Regions from separate parts of the Pontibacter locisalis genome, predicted to be linked through region 1. Evidence: riboswitches for the same ligand, from Rfam matches in the RefSeq annotation. Region 1 holds a riboswitch; the other holds the start of a gene.

Region 1 (7,780 bases):
TTGCAGCCTGCATCCATGGCCTTATGTATGGCCGCAACATGCGTTAAGGATTCCGTTTGCTGAGATATGTATTGTAGTTTAGCTATCATGTTGATGGTACCCGAGTAAGGTGTCGTTACTGCTTAAAAATGATTCGGTGTAGCGTTTGCCACGGCGGCAGGCTTCATCTAAAGTATAGCCCAGTGCCAGGTTTGCCGCAATGGAAGCCGACAGCACACAGCCGGAGCCATGTTTTGGCGAAACACTTAATAATGTTGGCTCGAATGGGGTGCAGGAATTCTGAGTAAATAAATAATCCGTTCCCGGCGCTTCCGGGTTGTGCCCACCTTTCAAAAGTATGGCACAGCGCTTTGCCATCTCCTTGGCTGCATTTGTTGGTGGCAGGTCAGGATTTAGCTGCTGTATCTCGTTGTAATTCGGAGTAGCCAGCGTTATCTCCTGCAGTACAGCTTTCAGTTGTTGATCTTCCAGAGCACCATGAAAATTGAAACCGGCGCTGGCTTTTAAAACCGGATCAAGTACGATCTGAATGTGTGGCTGGCGTCGCTTTAAGTATAAAATCACTTCCAGCAGTACATCCATACTTTGCCCGATCCCGATCTTGCAGGCACGGATTTTAAACTTGCTTACCAGCGGCTCCAGTTGCTCCATAATCTCCTGGGCACTTAACCACTGCACCTTCAGAAAGTCGGTATCGCTTTGCACAGTTAAAGCTGAGCACACGCCAAAGCCATAGACACCGTGCTGCTCAAAAGCCTTGATGTCGGCAAGTATACCTGCGCCGCCACTCGGGTCGAAACCGGCGATGCTTAGTACGTATGGGCGAGTGTCTGGCATTTTTCTTTAATTCTTGTGAAGTTGTTAACCGCCTGTTCAGGTTGCTTCCAGATGCTGCCAAGTATGGCTGCTCCGTCAAAGTTCATCTGTACCAGCTGCGCTATCTTCTCAGCATCAATTCCACCCAGTGCAATAACCGGAACCGCTTTCTCTGCTGCTGTCAAACAAAAGCCAGCTAGTACAGATGTAGCATAACCCGGCTTGGAGATACTATTGAACACTGGTCCGAAGAAAGTGTAGGCAAAGCAGGGGGGGAGCTGCTGCAGTGCCTCTGTGGAGTGCACAGATGTACTCAGGTAATATCCTTCTGACTTCAGTTTCAGCAATTCCGCTGCTGGTGTTATACTTCTGCTTTGCTCTGTAAAGTGCAGCCTGTTTATCCCGAATTCACCTGACAGCTCGTGGTGCTGGTGTAAAGCTATTTTAGAATAATGCTCCGGGTGTATCTGCTGTAGTAGCTGCCTTAGCTGTTCCTTCGGATAATCTGGTTTTCGTACATGAAAGTATTCCAGCCCTGCTTCAAACAACTCGTTGATGCGCAGCGGCTCCCTGGTTATCGGGGCAGGACTGGAGATAACTATCAGTTTCATTTACAGGTATAGCTCACTGCCTTTTTCGGCAAACTCCTTAGCTTTCTCTTCCATGCCTTTTTTCAGGGCTTCCGTTTCCTGTACACCTTGCTGGTCGGCATACTCGCGTACTTCCTGCGTAATTTTCATGGAGCAGAAGTTCGGTCCGCACATAGAGCAGAAGTGCGCTATTTTGGCACCCTCAGCCGGCAGTGTTTCATCATGGAATTCACGTGCCGTGTCCGGGTCCAGTGACAGGTTGAACTGATCTTCCCAGCGGAACTCGAAGCGTGCCTTACTCAGTGCGTTGTCGCGGTACTGCGCACCTGGGTGTCCTTTGGCCAGGTCGGCGGCATGTGCCGCAATTTTGTACGTGATCACGCCATCTTTCACATCTTTTTTGTTCGGAAGGCCCAGGTGTTCTTTTGGCGTTACATAGCAAAGCATAGCCGTACCAAACCAACCGATCATAGCTGCACCAATGGCAGAAGTGATGTGATCGTAACCCGGTGCGATGTCAGTTGTGAGTGGCCCAAGGGTATAGAAAGGAGCTTCGTGGCACTCCTTCAGCTGCTTGTCCATGTTCTCCTTGATCATGTGCATCGGCACGTGGCCCGGACCCTCAATGATCGTCTGCACATCGTGTTTCCAGGCGATCTTCGTCAGCTCTCCCAGTGTCTCCAGCTCCGCAAACTGAGCCTCATCATTGGCATCAGCCAGGCAGCCGGGGCGCAAGCCGTCACCCAATGAGAAGGACACGTCATAGGCTTTCATGATCTGGCAGATCTCTTCGAAATGCGTGTACAGAAAGTTCTCTTTATGATGCGCCAGGCACCACTTCGCCATGATAGAACCACCTCTGGATACGATGCCTGTTAAACGCTTGGCCGTTAGCGGTACGTACCGCAGCAACACACCGGCATGTATTGTAAAGTAATCCACGCCCTGCTCTGCCTGCTCAATAAGGGTGTCGCGGAAGATCTCCCAGGTCAGGTTCTCTGCTTTACCACCTACTTTCTCCAAAGCCTGGTAAATTGGCACCGTACCGATCGGAACCGGGGAGTTGCGGATTACCCACTCGCGGGTTTCGTGGATGTTCTTACCCGTCGAAAGGTCCATGATGGTATCGGCACCCCAGCGGCAGGCCCAAACGGCTTTCTCTACTTCTTCCTCGATGCTCGACGTAACAGCTGAGTTACCGATGTTGGCGTTGATCTTCACCAGGAAATTGCGCCCGATGATCATCGGCTCGCTCTCCGGGTGGTTGATGTTGGCTGGTATCACAGCACGACCAGCTGCTACTTCCTGTCTTACAAACTCAGGCGTGATGTGGCTTTTAGGTGTATTGGCACCAAAACTGTGGCCGGCATGCTGGTGTGCAAGTATAGGATTCGGCCCGTTCAAGTGCTCGTTTATCAGGTCAATGCGCTGGTTCTCTCGGATGGCGATGTACTCCATCTCCGGCGTAATGATACCTTTTTTGGCGTAATGCAGCTGCGTTACATTCTGACCGTCCTTAGCACGGAGCGGCTTGCTCAGGTGCTGGAAACGAAGATAATTCAGGCTGCTGTTGGCCAGACGTTGTTTACCATACTGCGACGTTACGCCACTCAGCTCCTCTACATCGCCTCTGTTCAGAATCCAGTCCTTACGCAGGGCAGGCAGGCCTTGCTTTAAATCGATCTCGATGTTCGGATCAGTGTAAGGACCGCTGGTATCATAAACTGTAACGGATGCATTCTTCTCAACCTGTCCTTCAGAGCCAAATATCTTGGTGTCAGTGAGGCTGATCTCGCGCATTGCCACCGAAATATCGTGTAGCTGCCCTTTTACATACACCTTTTGCGATGCCGGGAAAGGTGTGCGGGTGATCGTTTGTTGCTGTGGTATTTTTTCTTTTTTCATAAAGCTATAATTACAGATGAAGATATGCAGGACTTAACCGCCCTGCGTTGCTCTGATGATGGTGACAGAATCGTTGGGGTGTAAGAGATGGTCGTCCCAGTTTAGCTTCGGGACAATGGCGTTATTGACTGCAACAGCAAATCCGTTTTGGTGCTGAGGCAATAGCGTTTGCAGCAACTGCTGTATAGTGCAGTTGTCGGCTACTGTTTGTACTTGTTGATTTACAGCTATTTCCATTCCTGTAGATTTGGTTCGAAAGACCTTAGGAATGGACCTGGAGAGAGTTGAAAAAATCCTGGTATGTATTCGCTTTTCCCTACGGCAGTATGAACTGCATCAGGTTCAAAGGGTAAATCTCAGCCCTATAAAATTTTACAGGACACCCCTAAAGTCGGCTCAAAGCTAACAGCAAAATCATAAATTCCAAAAACAAGGAATAAAATAAATTTATTAACTGCTACTTCTCTGAGGTTAAAATAGAATCATCAATAAGGCGTTCCTGCTTTCCAAGATTATATGGGAATAGGGGAGGTGTGGCTTTAAATAGTCGCTCCCCGGAATTCCTATTTGGATACGTGTTGTAGTAAAAAGGCTGGTTGTGATGATTTGGGGAAGTCATAAATGGAGGCGTCGATCGGGCATGTTGAGGTGGCCACCTGGCCTGTAAAGCCACTCCGGCTCAAAGCTGATCATGGTGCTGGGCTCCGCCAAGCTTGGAGGCATGCAAAATGCCTGCGACCACATGAACCGGGTAACCTGACAGGCCTGCTCATAAGATTTTGCTTTCAGCATGTAAAGGTTTAGGCTACCAGGCCTCCACAGACGATGCAGAGGGTGATCAGCTAATTAGCTCCTGTTATAGCCAAAGTGTTCGCTCTGTTTGTACAAAGTTGTTTTAAGACCCAAATTTTTGTCTAGGACGCCTGCCAAGTGCACAGTTGATGGCAGGACATGTACCACTTCTATTCCAATGGTGAGAGCAAGGGTTTCTAATAGTAGTAGACCCGCTAGCTCTGTGTCATCTTGGTGTCTGGCAGTCGAGGAGTGAGAAAATACAGCTATGATTCAACCGAAGGGGATAAATTATTGAACCAAAAAAGCCGCTTCATATGGTATGAAGCGGCTTTTAAGTTTTGTAGAACGAAGGATAGAATTATCGAATCTTATCCACAGGGATTTGGCGATTTTGAATGGTTATCTGCAAGTGGAAGAATAGCGGATCTGTCTGTCCCGCTGAACAAAATCTCTGTTATACTGTTCATCACATTGCCTTATCTAACCAGTGGTGCCAGGTGACTCTTTTTCCGGAAACTTCTCCTGAGGCGCTTTCAGCTCTTGCAGGCACGCAACATCCGGAGCCGAACGTTTCAGCCAATCGAGGAGCACAGGCAAGCGGGCATTGATTCCGTTGACGTTGTAGGTGGCGATCTTCATATACAAAGTAAGAGCGTGTTTCGTTTAATGCAGGCAGCCACTCACATGGAGCGATGTTGCTTTGTTCTCTCCCTGAGGGCCTCGTAGTTAGCGGCGGCAAAGGCATCTATCTTCTCTGGCTCCAGGAAATTCATCTTTATCTGCTCCTCACGCTCCTTTCCGCCCAGAATAACATTGATCTCCCCATTTAGCAGGCCATCAACAGAAGCCTTGGCCACTTCCTCTGGTGTATCCATCTGTCCCACTACTGCAGTTTTCATCATGTCAGTGTCCGTGGCTGAAGGGTAGACGGTCATCACGTGGATCGGGTACTGGTGCAGCTCTCTTCGCATTGCGTCAGAGAACTGGCCCACAGCCGCCTTCGTGGCGGCGTACACGCTGTAGAACGGCATGGCGATGTACCCGTAGCCCGAGGACAAGTTCATAATGGCGCCTTCCTTGCTCTTCATCAGCAGCGGCAGGGCCTTCTTTGTCAGCAGGATCAGGCCTGTCACATTGATGTTGATTTGGTTGATGATGTCCTCGTCGCTCAGGTCGGAGAGCAGGCCGGCGCTTACCACCCCGGCGTTGTTGATGAGGATGTCCAGCTCGCCCCAGGCCTCTGATACTGTAGAGATAGCTTTATCGAGATCTTCTACTTTGGCCACATTGCCCTGAATGGTGAGAAAGTTAGCGCTGGGAATTTCTGCCTTCAGCGCGTCTAGCGCCTCTTTCCTTCTGCCTACCACGGCAAAGTCCCGCACCCCCCGTTGCACCAACTCCTGAATGATAGATTTTCCTATTCCGGCACTGCCGCCGGTGATCAGCACTTTCTTATTTTTAAGGTCCATAGGTACACGCTTTGTTTTCTTAACATGAAACGTGACTAGGAGTCTGAAGTTTTACTGTCTGACAGACTTTTGACCCTTCCTGATTCCTTGTTTTCCAGAACCTTTTAAAGCTGTTTGCATATAACTTCTTAATAAATATGGCACAATTTGCTTTAAGGCAGGTGTGGCGATAATCTAATTAAAAGAAACTTATAGATGAGTAACCAGGAAACAGAGAAACGAAAATATCCTTTGTTGTTTTCAGAGGGGAGACTGGGGAACCTAAAGCTCAGGAACCGCATCGGCCTCGCCCCCATGACGAGAACGTCGGCAGAAAGTAACGGGGTGCCCAATGAGACGATGGAGAAGTACTATACCCGTTATGCCAAGGGCGGCTTTGCACTCTTAATAACTGAGGGCACTTACCCTGACGAAAAGTATAGCCAGGGGTATCTGAACCAGCCGGGGGTAGCCAACGAAGAGCAGATAGCAGGATGGAAAAGAATCATTCAACGTGTGCATGACGCGGGAGCAAAGATCATCTGCCAGTTGATGCATGCCGGGGCCTTGTCCCAGGGCAATATACACGCGCAAGAAACCATAGGCCCATCTGCTGTGCAGCCTAAAGGAGAAAAGCTGGGGTTCTATGGTGGTGAGGGTGCTTTTTCTGTTCCGAGGGAAATGAGCAAAGATGATATTGCTGATGTGGTTAACGGATTTGCGCAGGCAGCAAAGAATGCAAAGGACGCAGGTTTTGACGGTATTGAGATCCACGGGGCTAACGGCTATATTCTTGATCAGTTTCTCACGGACTATACCAATCAGCGGCAAGACGAGTACGGCGGCAACACGGAGGGCAGAGTAAGACTGCTCGTGGAGACAGCGCAGGAATGCCGCAAGGCAGTAGGCAATGACTTCCTGGTAGGAATAAGAATTTCCCAGAGCAAGGTTAACGACTACACGCACAAGTGGTCTGGCGGCGAGGAGGATGCCCGTACTATATTCACTGCCTTGGGCAAAGCAGGTCTCGACTTCATCCACGTGACAGAGTACCATGCCGACCAGCCGGCCTTCAAGGAAGGAGGTCCCACGCTGGCCGCCCTAGCTAAGAAGTATGGGGGACTGCCGGTAGTGGTGAACGGAAACCTGAACACACCCGAGCAAGGTGAAGAGATGCTGCAGAGCGGGGAGGTGGATGTGGTTACACTCGGCAAGGCCGCGCTTGCCAACAAAGACTGGGTCAACAAAGCAGCCGAAGGGAAGCTTTTAGAGGACTTTGACCCGAAGAGGTTCTTTGTGCCGGACGCGAAGGTGAAGGAGTTTGAGCTATAGTCACTTGTAGAAAGCTAAAGCCGCCGAATGAGAAGAGTTGCGCTTTAGTAAATTCAGTAATAGTTAATTTAACCGAATGGGATAAATGTCAAACCAAAAAAGCCCCTCCATTTGATGTGGAGGGGCTTTTTTGTAGCCCGTAGGAAGGAGTTATCGAACCATTTCCACAAGGATTTGGAGACTGTGGGCATGTTACTCGAGCTAGACTAAAGATGATTAGCTCAAAAGTGATATTTGTTATAACTCAGTGCGAATTTGTGCGGCAATAAAAAACACCCCGCAGCGGGGCGTAGCCTGTGCGGGGTGTCTATACTTGTCAGGAAGCTGTCAGTTTACAGCGAGTCAATCCATTTTTTAAGCTCGTCTTTTGCTTTTCCGGTCTTTTGCTGCAGTTTTCCGAGCCATTCGTCCTGTTTGCCTTCGTTATAGGTCATGTCGTCGTCGGTCAGGTCGCCGTACTGCTGCTTGATTTTGCCTTTTATTTCGTTCCAGTTTCCTCTAGTTCTATATTCTGCTTCGTTCATCGTATTTTGAGCTTAAAATTATATAAATCTTATACTTGGCTATACGTCTGAAACAGGATGGGCGTTCGAATAGTGTCCGAAGTGAAATAAAAAAGGCCTTCCGAGTTAACTGAAGGCCTTTTCAGTAGACCGAAGGATGGAATTATCGAACCATTTCCACAGGGATTTAATGATCTTGAAAGATCATCTAGCGGAAGGAGAGTGATGTTTGAGCCATTGTTGACGAGCACTGAAATTTGTATACCTTTCAATAAACCACATGGTTCTTGCTCCAGATTGCTACTCTCTCTTTCTATTGAAAGAGAGAGTAGCAATCTTACTTAACTATCTGTCCCATCCATTATCCCGCCCGAGGTCTAGCCGTAAAATA
Region 2 (7,780 bases), on a different contig from region 1:
CTCCAGCTCTTTCAAGATATTCTTAAAGCCAATGTTATAGCTCAGCCGCAGGTCTCCTACCTGGTAAGCTGGTATAATCCGGCTCTCATTTTCCGTGTTATCCAAGTATTGCTTGCTGACTGTTTTGTAAATAAACGCTGCTTTTAGCCCCTTCATCAACCCTACTTCCAGCTGACTTGTTGATACAAAATCCGGTGAGAACGCAATAGTTGTTTCATTGTACTTGTTAACAGCTTGCTCTCCTGTGTCATAATCATCAATAAACTCGTTGAAGTTCTCAATTTTGTTCTGGCTGTAGGCAATATTTGAGCTTAACGTAGCTACAGTACCAAGCCTTAGAGCACCGGCCAGTTCAATGCCCTGGCGATAGCTGTCATCAATATTGGTTCTGGTGTAGGCACCCACATCGTTTATCTGGCCAGTTACCACTAACTGATTCTTATAATCCATGTAGAAGTAATTTATTTCCAGGTCAGCAGTAAGAGATCTGCCTGCAAGCTCCGCCAGACCAATCAAACCTCTGTAACCAGCTTCAACATTGCGCAGCGTTTCATGCTTTGGACGGCTGTTTGGAGTCGACTCTGTAAAGTCTTTACGCACAGGCTCTCTGTTACCGATGGCATAAGAAGCATATAGTTGGTGCTCTGGCTGCAACTGATACGTTACTCCCGCTTTAGGATTGAAGAAGTTATAATCAACATCCTGCTCCATATTCTCCAGGTCATTGTCAAAACCTTCAAAAGCATAATTGATCTTTCGCACCTGTATATCTCCAAACACGCTTAATTTGTCTGTTAAGCCATAGGAGGCCTTTGCAAAAACGTTGAAGTCAGTCTTAACGGCATCATTGTCGTAGTACTTCTCGCGGATATCCGAAGTAGAGGCAAAACGTGCCCAGATAACTTCACCAAAATGACGGCCGTCGTACCTGTTCCAGGCACCACCGAGTGTTGCGTTAAAGCGGCTGCCTGGGCGATACTGCAACGCATAAGTAGCACCATAAAAATCGTTGTCTAACCAGCGGCGGCGGATAATATCGGATCTCTTGATCTCCACACCACCTATTACCACATTTGGCAAACCATACCTGGATAGTTTATCGTCAGCTTTAAATTGCTCATAATAACCTCTACCATAGGTGTAGTGCAAAGCTCCGGAAAAAGTAAGACCAGGCAGGAAGTCGTGTGACAAGTGTAACTGGTAATGATCCTGCTGATAATTGTCTGTTTCGTTGTCGTAGGTATAGTAGTTGTACCTGCGACCGGAAGTCAGGAGGTTCTCTTTATCAGCCCCCTCAATCCAGTTACGGTCAATGTAATCCTGCAGGTCTGCTGCATTGCCATACACGAGTGCCTCCGGAGTGCCATACCAGGCCTGGTATGTTTTTTCCTGTCCCGAGAAGGTAATGAATTTCACCGATGTTCTTTCACCGAAATAACCTCCCGAGAAATACAGCGATTTCAGATCTGAAGAGGCACGGTCAATATAGCCATCTGACGTGATGCGGGATAATCGACCATCAAAAGCAAACTTACCATTGATCAGACCAGTGCCAAACCGAACATTGTTCTTCCAGGTATCAAAAGATCCATAGCTGTGATCCGTTTCGGCATAGGCCTCACGACGTACCTGCTGCGTCTGGATATTTATACTTGCCCCGAAAGCACCTGCTCCATTGGTTGATGTTCCCACCCCGCGCTGTACCTGAATGTCCTGCACCGAAGAGGCAAAGTCCGGCATATTCACAAAGAAGGTGCCATGGCTCTCAGAATCATTGATAGGAATACCATTTACCGTAACGTTGATGCGGGTAATATCGGAGCCACGGATGCGGATTCCGGTATACCCCACACCTGCACCGGCATCAGAGTTTACCACCACCGATGGCACCTGCTCCAGTAGATAGGGCAAATCCTGACCGAAATTCCGATCTTCAATTTCCTCTTTGCTAACGTTCGTGAATGTAGTGCCTGTTCTCTCATCGGCACGAGTAGCCTGTACCACAACCTCACTTGCCTGCAGTGCCTGTGGGCGCAGGGCTACCTGCACATACTCATCCTGCTGTAAGTTTACATTTACTTTCTTCTGCTCGAATCCCAGGTAACTTACTTTTAAAGTATAGCTGCCTGCTGGCAGGCTCTGGAACTGGAAGGCACCGTTCTGTTCGGTAGAAACTCCTGTGCTGGTGCTCTCCAGAACTACATTGGCTCCCACCAACGCTTTACCTGTGACAACATCAGACACACGCCCGCTCAGTTTATACTGTGCAAGCAACTGCAATGGCAACACAAAAACTGCCAGTGCTAACAAAAAATTTTTCATTAAATGGTGATGATAAAAAGATGAAACATACAGATATGCCAGGGGTTAGCATCCTGTTGATTTTGTTTCCCGCGTTTTTCCCTTCGCCGGCATTACCCGGATCAGGTTCAATGGGTATGATCTCAGCCCGTTATTATAAGGCACCCCTAAACTGTGGCAAAGGTAAGAGGGTTTTCTGTTATATCAAAAGGGCAGCCGCAAGCAAATGGCCAACGTATACTACTTGCTGGTTAGTAGCATGTTATTTTTCATAAAATGCAATAACCCCTTACTTAAAATGTACGTTGAAAACAGTAGATGGACTTTCTAACCTGCACGCTCACATTTCTTTGATTTACAGTGCAGAAGTCCGCTGAAGAAATTAATTAGAATAAGATAGAACCGTGATGATGATCAGCATTTTGTATACCATGGCACTCCTGACGATATTAGCTTATTACGCTTTCGCTCCTCGTAAGAAGTTTAATCGTCCGCCATCTACAGATAGCGACGATGATGGAGGCGAACCGCTAGGAGATGATCTGCCAGATTTGGACCTACCACCCGGTATTTCTTTACCGATAAATGATTTTGAACCAAAGTATGACTTCAGGAATATTAAAGTACCTAAGTTTCCTGAACCTTCTTTGCAATGATTTTAACCTGCTTAAAAGGAGAAGGGCCCAGTACGAATCTCGTACTGGGCCCTTCTCCTTTTAAGCAGGTTAAATTTAATGAACAGCTATTGTAAACGTACGCTCAAATGCCTGTTCTGGCCTTAATTCATTTATCCCCTCTTTCTCCTTTAACTCTCCTGAATCTCCCACACTGCTGGCAATGCCGCACCAAGGCTCTATACAAACAAAAGGCGAAGGCCCTGGCTTAGCCCAGATACCCAAATATGGAAACCCCTCGAAAATCAACTCTACCCGCCGCGGGCTTACACGACTGGCTAGTACTAATCTATCAGAACTCAGGTTTTTGAAAACCAGTGCATCCTTATTAAAATAATCGTGATGGAGTGGCAATATGGGGCTTTTATCCAGCACTGGCTCTGTTTCTCCAGTCAGTAAACCATCCTCGTTAAGCAGATAGCGCCGGAGAGTCTCCTCTTCTTTAAATTCAATAAAATAATCAGTATACTGCTCGTTCAGGTAAAGTGGCACATTAAAACCCGGATGTCCTCCAACAGAAAACCATATGGCCTTATCATCTTCATTGCGTACCAGATAACTCACATCCAGCCTGTTTCCTTCCAGCTTGTATGCAATCATCAACCTGAACTTAAACGGATACTGCCGAAGGGTCTCTTCGTCATACTTTAGTTCGAATACCAGTTTATCGTGATGCTCATCTACTACCTCAAACTCCCTGGTACGGGCAAAGCCGTGCCGCTTCATGTGGTATGTTTCACCCTCAAAGGTATACTGCTGACGTGGCAACTCACCTACAATGGGAAACAGATTAGGCGCATGGTTTGGCCAGATAGCAGGATCCGCAACCCAGATGAACTCCAGGTTTTCATCCTTTTTGATAAAATGCTGTAGTTCTGCACCACGGCTTTCAATGCCTACTTTGTAGTTATCATTCTCTAGGAAGTGTAGCATATCCTGTATTTACTGATTAGAGATTTTTATTGAGAAGCTTATCCACTATGTTTTTGGCCTGTTTTAACCGTTCCTCCTGCTGCCCTGATACTTCTACGAAGGGAACACCTAATGCCTGGAGCTCCTTTTTGTACCACTCATAGAAGAAAGTTCGCAGGTGAGGGTGCTCCCGCTGTGGATCAGGCTCCCACGGCAAATCAACGCCCATCAACAGGCAAAGGTTGTAGTTTTGCTGCTCAAGTTTTTCCTGTATCCATGTGGGGCAGTGGCCAAAGGCATGTTCGCTCCAAATCTTCAGCACCAGCATGTCGGTGTCTGCAAACAGCACCTGGTTCGCCTCCTTCTCCAGCTTCTGCTCCAGCTCCAGTTGCCCTGCAGCAATTGCTTCAATATCCTGTAGCGTGTAAGGCTTCTCTAAATTACCGACATAGCTCCGGGCATACTCCGGCACCCAAACTGTATTGTAGTGTGAAGCCAGCTGCTCAGACAAAGTAGATTTACCTGTGGATTCTGGTCCTGTGATAGCGACTTTAAGCATTTAACAAAGGTCGCGAAAAAATGAGAGCAGTTTGGCATATGCTAAAAATAACGGGGTGCCAGAGAGCAAGCTCCCGGCACCCCGCCTTTTAAACAGCCTCCTTACTGCTTATTACTTTTTCTTCAGCAGCTTCACTGTTTTGGCTCCATCTCTGGTCACAACGCGCACTATGTACATACCTTCCGGCAACTTCTGTCTGTCTACTTCTATCTGCTGCAGTTCACCGGCTTTACCTACTCCCGACTTCAGTTGCTTGACTAAAGTGCCTTTCATGTCATACAGGTTGATGTCATATTTCTCAGAGTTAGCTATTTTAAACTCTACTGTAGCTCTTTCTGAGAAAGGAACCGGGTAGACAGCGATGTCTTTGCTCTGTATATATGAAAATTGTCTGACTATCATACCGCTATTGATTCTACAAAAGCTCTGAAAGGGCCAGGCTATAAGCCGCCTTTTTAAGATTAAGGAGGCTGTTCAAACAGACAAAAAGAAGTACAGTCTGCCTTTTTGAGAAAGCAGATTTTATCATATTGCTATATTTTAGCTATCGTTGAAATTTTAGCTCTTGAGGGGGTAAATCAGAGCTACAACAGTGCTAGTGGCGTCGCACACCTATTTTTAATTGTGTGCATGTGTCTTATAGGGTGCAATTAATATAATATAATCTATTCTACTTCGCGTGTATCATCCAACAGCCAGTCAAGGGTTTGACGGACTTTAGCGTAAATTCAATTACATACATTTTATGTAATTATGGGGTGGAAGCTACTAATTTTAAGCTTGTTACACACTAAGGCAACAAAAACAGCAGGTAGCTTATTGTTTGTAACGAAAGCTACCTGCTGTTGGATAATTTTTACAAAAATTAAAAGTAAAGAGGGTAAATAAGAGAGGGAACGGAAGTGTTATGCAGCTAAATAAAAATCAAATAGGTACAATATTTTATAAAACCTGTTACTTAGTTTTCTGAAAAGCTGTAGTCATAGAAATTATAAACCTCTACCTCTTTTTCTTTCTTGTCACCATACTGCCTCAAAGACATTCTTTTAGGTGTTTCGTCCGGTGACTCGTAGCCCCACTTTAAGCGGTTGGCATATTTTAATTCTTCGGGTAATAGTAACTTCTTTTGCTTCATTTCCTTCACAGTTAAACGTTACGCATACTTCCCTCGAACTCAGGGTGCTTAAACTTTTTAAGCTTACCTACATGTACGCAACGCCCCTGCAGCCGGATTATACCTATCAGCAGTATAAGTAGGACAAAATAAACTAATTCGCCTGTACTCCTCTGGCAGGCTGCACTTCCAGTTCCTGTTTCCACTCCAGATACCCTTTTACAGACAGTATTAAAAAGATGAAAAACAGACCACTCGTTAGGTAAAGCTCCTTATAAAGATAAACACCAACATACAATACATCCACCACCAACCACACCAGCCAGTTCTCCAGTTGCTTTTTAGCCATCATCCAATAGCCAATCAAGCTGATTGCTGTTGTAGCAGAGTCGGTATAAGATAGATCAGCATCCGTATAATTCTCCAGGAAATAGCCCAGGCTCAGGGTAAAGACAAGGCCCAGGAGAAGCAAAACTGTCAGCTCTTTTGAACTCACCCGGCTAACCTTCCGCTCCGTATGTCCCTTGCCGCCATAGAGCCATACATACCAGCCATAAAAGCTGGTTACCACATAAAAAGCATTTAAACCCATGTCTGCATAAAGGCGGGCATCGTAAAAGACGACCACATACATAGCTACACTTACTAAACTGACAGGCCATGTCCAGATGTTCTGCCTTGCTGCCAGCCACACGCCCGCTATCCCGGTGAGTACTCCGATTAATTCAATCAGGCTCATCGCGTGCCACGCCTCAATTACATTGTTAACAATGTTAGAAACTTCCATCAGATAAACTAAAAAAGTGTAAACGCTATCGAAATTGCAAATCGTTGCTAAGTTTGTAAATGAAAACATAAAGGTCAAACATACGCTATAATTAAGGCAATTTGGCAAAGCAGAAGTATGGACGAGATAACAGCAGTAGAGCTTAAGGAGCGCCTGGCACATAATAATAAAATACAACTGGTGGACGTGCGTGAGCCATCGGAGTTCCAAATATGCAATTTAGGAGGAGAACTGATTCCGTTGGGAGAGCTTCCAAAGCAGGCCAACCGCATACGCCGCGACATACCTGTAGTAGTTATTTGCCACCATGGTTTCAGAAGCGCACAGGCCATCAATTACCTGACGCAACGCCTCGGGTTCGAGAACTTATTAAACCTGAAAGGTGGTATCCATGCCTGGGCAACGCAGGTAGATCCGGACATGGCCACGTATTAGTTTTTATTATTTTCTACTGGTTCAACTGCCCTCTTATCCGGGATAGCAACTCTCCGTTACAACATTAAAATATATTTTTCTCAAACCTCTTGCATTATAATCTCAATTAATTTTCGTAGTTTTACGCGGCAAATAACAACCCCTAATTTATTTGCCATGCTCTCTGAACAGTCAAGCATTTTATTTGAGGCGCTCACATACGATGATGTGCTTCTTCTCCCGGCTTACTCCGAGGTACTCCCCCATCAAACCGACACTTCTTCACAGCTTACGCGCAATATTCGCATAAACATTCCGCTTGTATCGGCCGCCATGGACACCGTTACAGAAGCAGATCTTGCTATTGCGATGGCTCAGGAAGGCGGTCTTGGCATTATTCACAAGAACATGTCGATCAAGAAGCAGGCACAGCAGGTGCGAAAGGTAAAGCGTTCGGAAAGTGGCATGATCCTCGACCCTATTACGCTGAACCAGGATGCTACATTAGGCGATGCCGTTCAGATCATGACAGATAACAAGATTGGCGGGATTCCAATTGTAGATGATGCGGGCAAACTAACTGGCATTATCACAAACCGGGACCTTCGTTTCCAGAAGGACCTTACCCGAAAAGTTTCTGAAGTGATGACCAGCGATAACCTGATCACTGCAAAAAAAGGTACTGACTTAGCAAAAGCAGAAGATATTCTGCAGGAGTATAAGATAGAGAAGCTACCTGTGATAGATGAAGAAGGTAAGTTGGCCGGTCTAATCACTTATAAAGATATTCTAAAGAAAAAGGACAGACCCTATGCTTGCAAAGATGAGTTTGGCCGCCTAAGGGTAGGCGCTGCAGTAGGAGTTACTCCGGATGTGCTAGACCGTGTAAAAGCATTGGTAGATGCTGGCGTTGACGTAATAAGCGTAGATACAGCTCATGGTCATTCCAAAGGTGTGCTGGAAGCAGTTCGCAGAATAAAAGATGCTTTTCCGGCATTGGATCTGATTGCAGGCAATAT

What was found. A riboswitch is a leader RNA that binds a small molecule or an ion and turns the genes downstream of it on or off. The one in region 1 is predicted to bind thiamine pyrophosphate.
Region 2: linked by a shared signal. The riboswitch ahead of ACFSRY_RS20265 (TonB-dependent receptor) and the one ahead of thiS (sulfur carrier protein ThiS) in region 1 are both predicted to bind thiamine pyrophosphate.

What each region holds. Positions count from the first base shown of each region.
Region 1 covers NZ_JBHULU010000017.1:95,104-102,883, forward strand. The annotation lists gene ACFSRY_RS13155 (thiamine phosphate synthase) at 1-89, opposite strand, end outside; gene ACFSRY_RS13160 (hydroxymethylpyrimidine/phosphomethylpyrimidine kinase) at 79-837, opposite strand; gene ACFSRY_RS13165 (thiamine phosphate synthase) at 810-1,427, opposite strand; gene thiC (phosphomethylpyrimidine synthase ThiC) at 1,428-3,311, opposite strand; gene thiS (sulfur carrier protein ThiS) at 3,345-3,548, opposite strand; TPP riboswitch at 3,608-3,708, opposite strand; gene ACFSRY_RS13180 (endonuclease/exonuclease/phosphatase family protein) at 4,587-4,745, opposite strand; gene ACFSRY_RS13185 (SDR family NAD(P)-dependent oxidoreductase) at 4,787-5,575, opposite strand; gene ACFSRY_RS13190 (oxidoreductase) at 5,771-6,886, shown strand; gene ACFSRY_RS13195 (CsbD family protein) at 7,219-7,410, opposite strand.
Region 2 covers NZ_JBHULU010000039.1:69,971-77,750, forward strand. The annotation lists gene ACFSRY_RS20265 (TonB-dependent receptor) at 1-2,322, opposite strand, end outside; TPP riboswitch at 2,383-2,480, opposite strand; gene ACFSRY_RS20270 (hypothetical protein) at 2,709-2,957, shown strand; gene ACFSRY_RS20275 (aldose 1-epimerase family protein) at 3,033-3,908, opposite strand; gene ACFSRY_RS20280 (AAA family ATPase) at 3,925-4,446, opposite strand; gene ACFSRY_RS20285 (T9SS type A sorting domain-containing protein) at 4,558-4,848, opposite strand; gene ACFSRY_RS20290 (hypothetical protein) at 5,405-5,581, opposite strand; gene pnuC (nicotinamide riboside transporter PnuC) at 5,715-6,347, opposite strand; gene ACFSRY_RS20300 (rhodanese-like domain-containing protein) at 6,465-6,782, shown strand; gene guaB (IMP dehydrogenase) at 6,939-7,780, shown strand, end outside.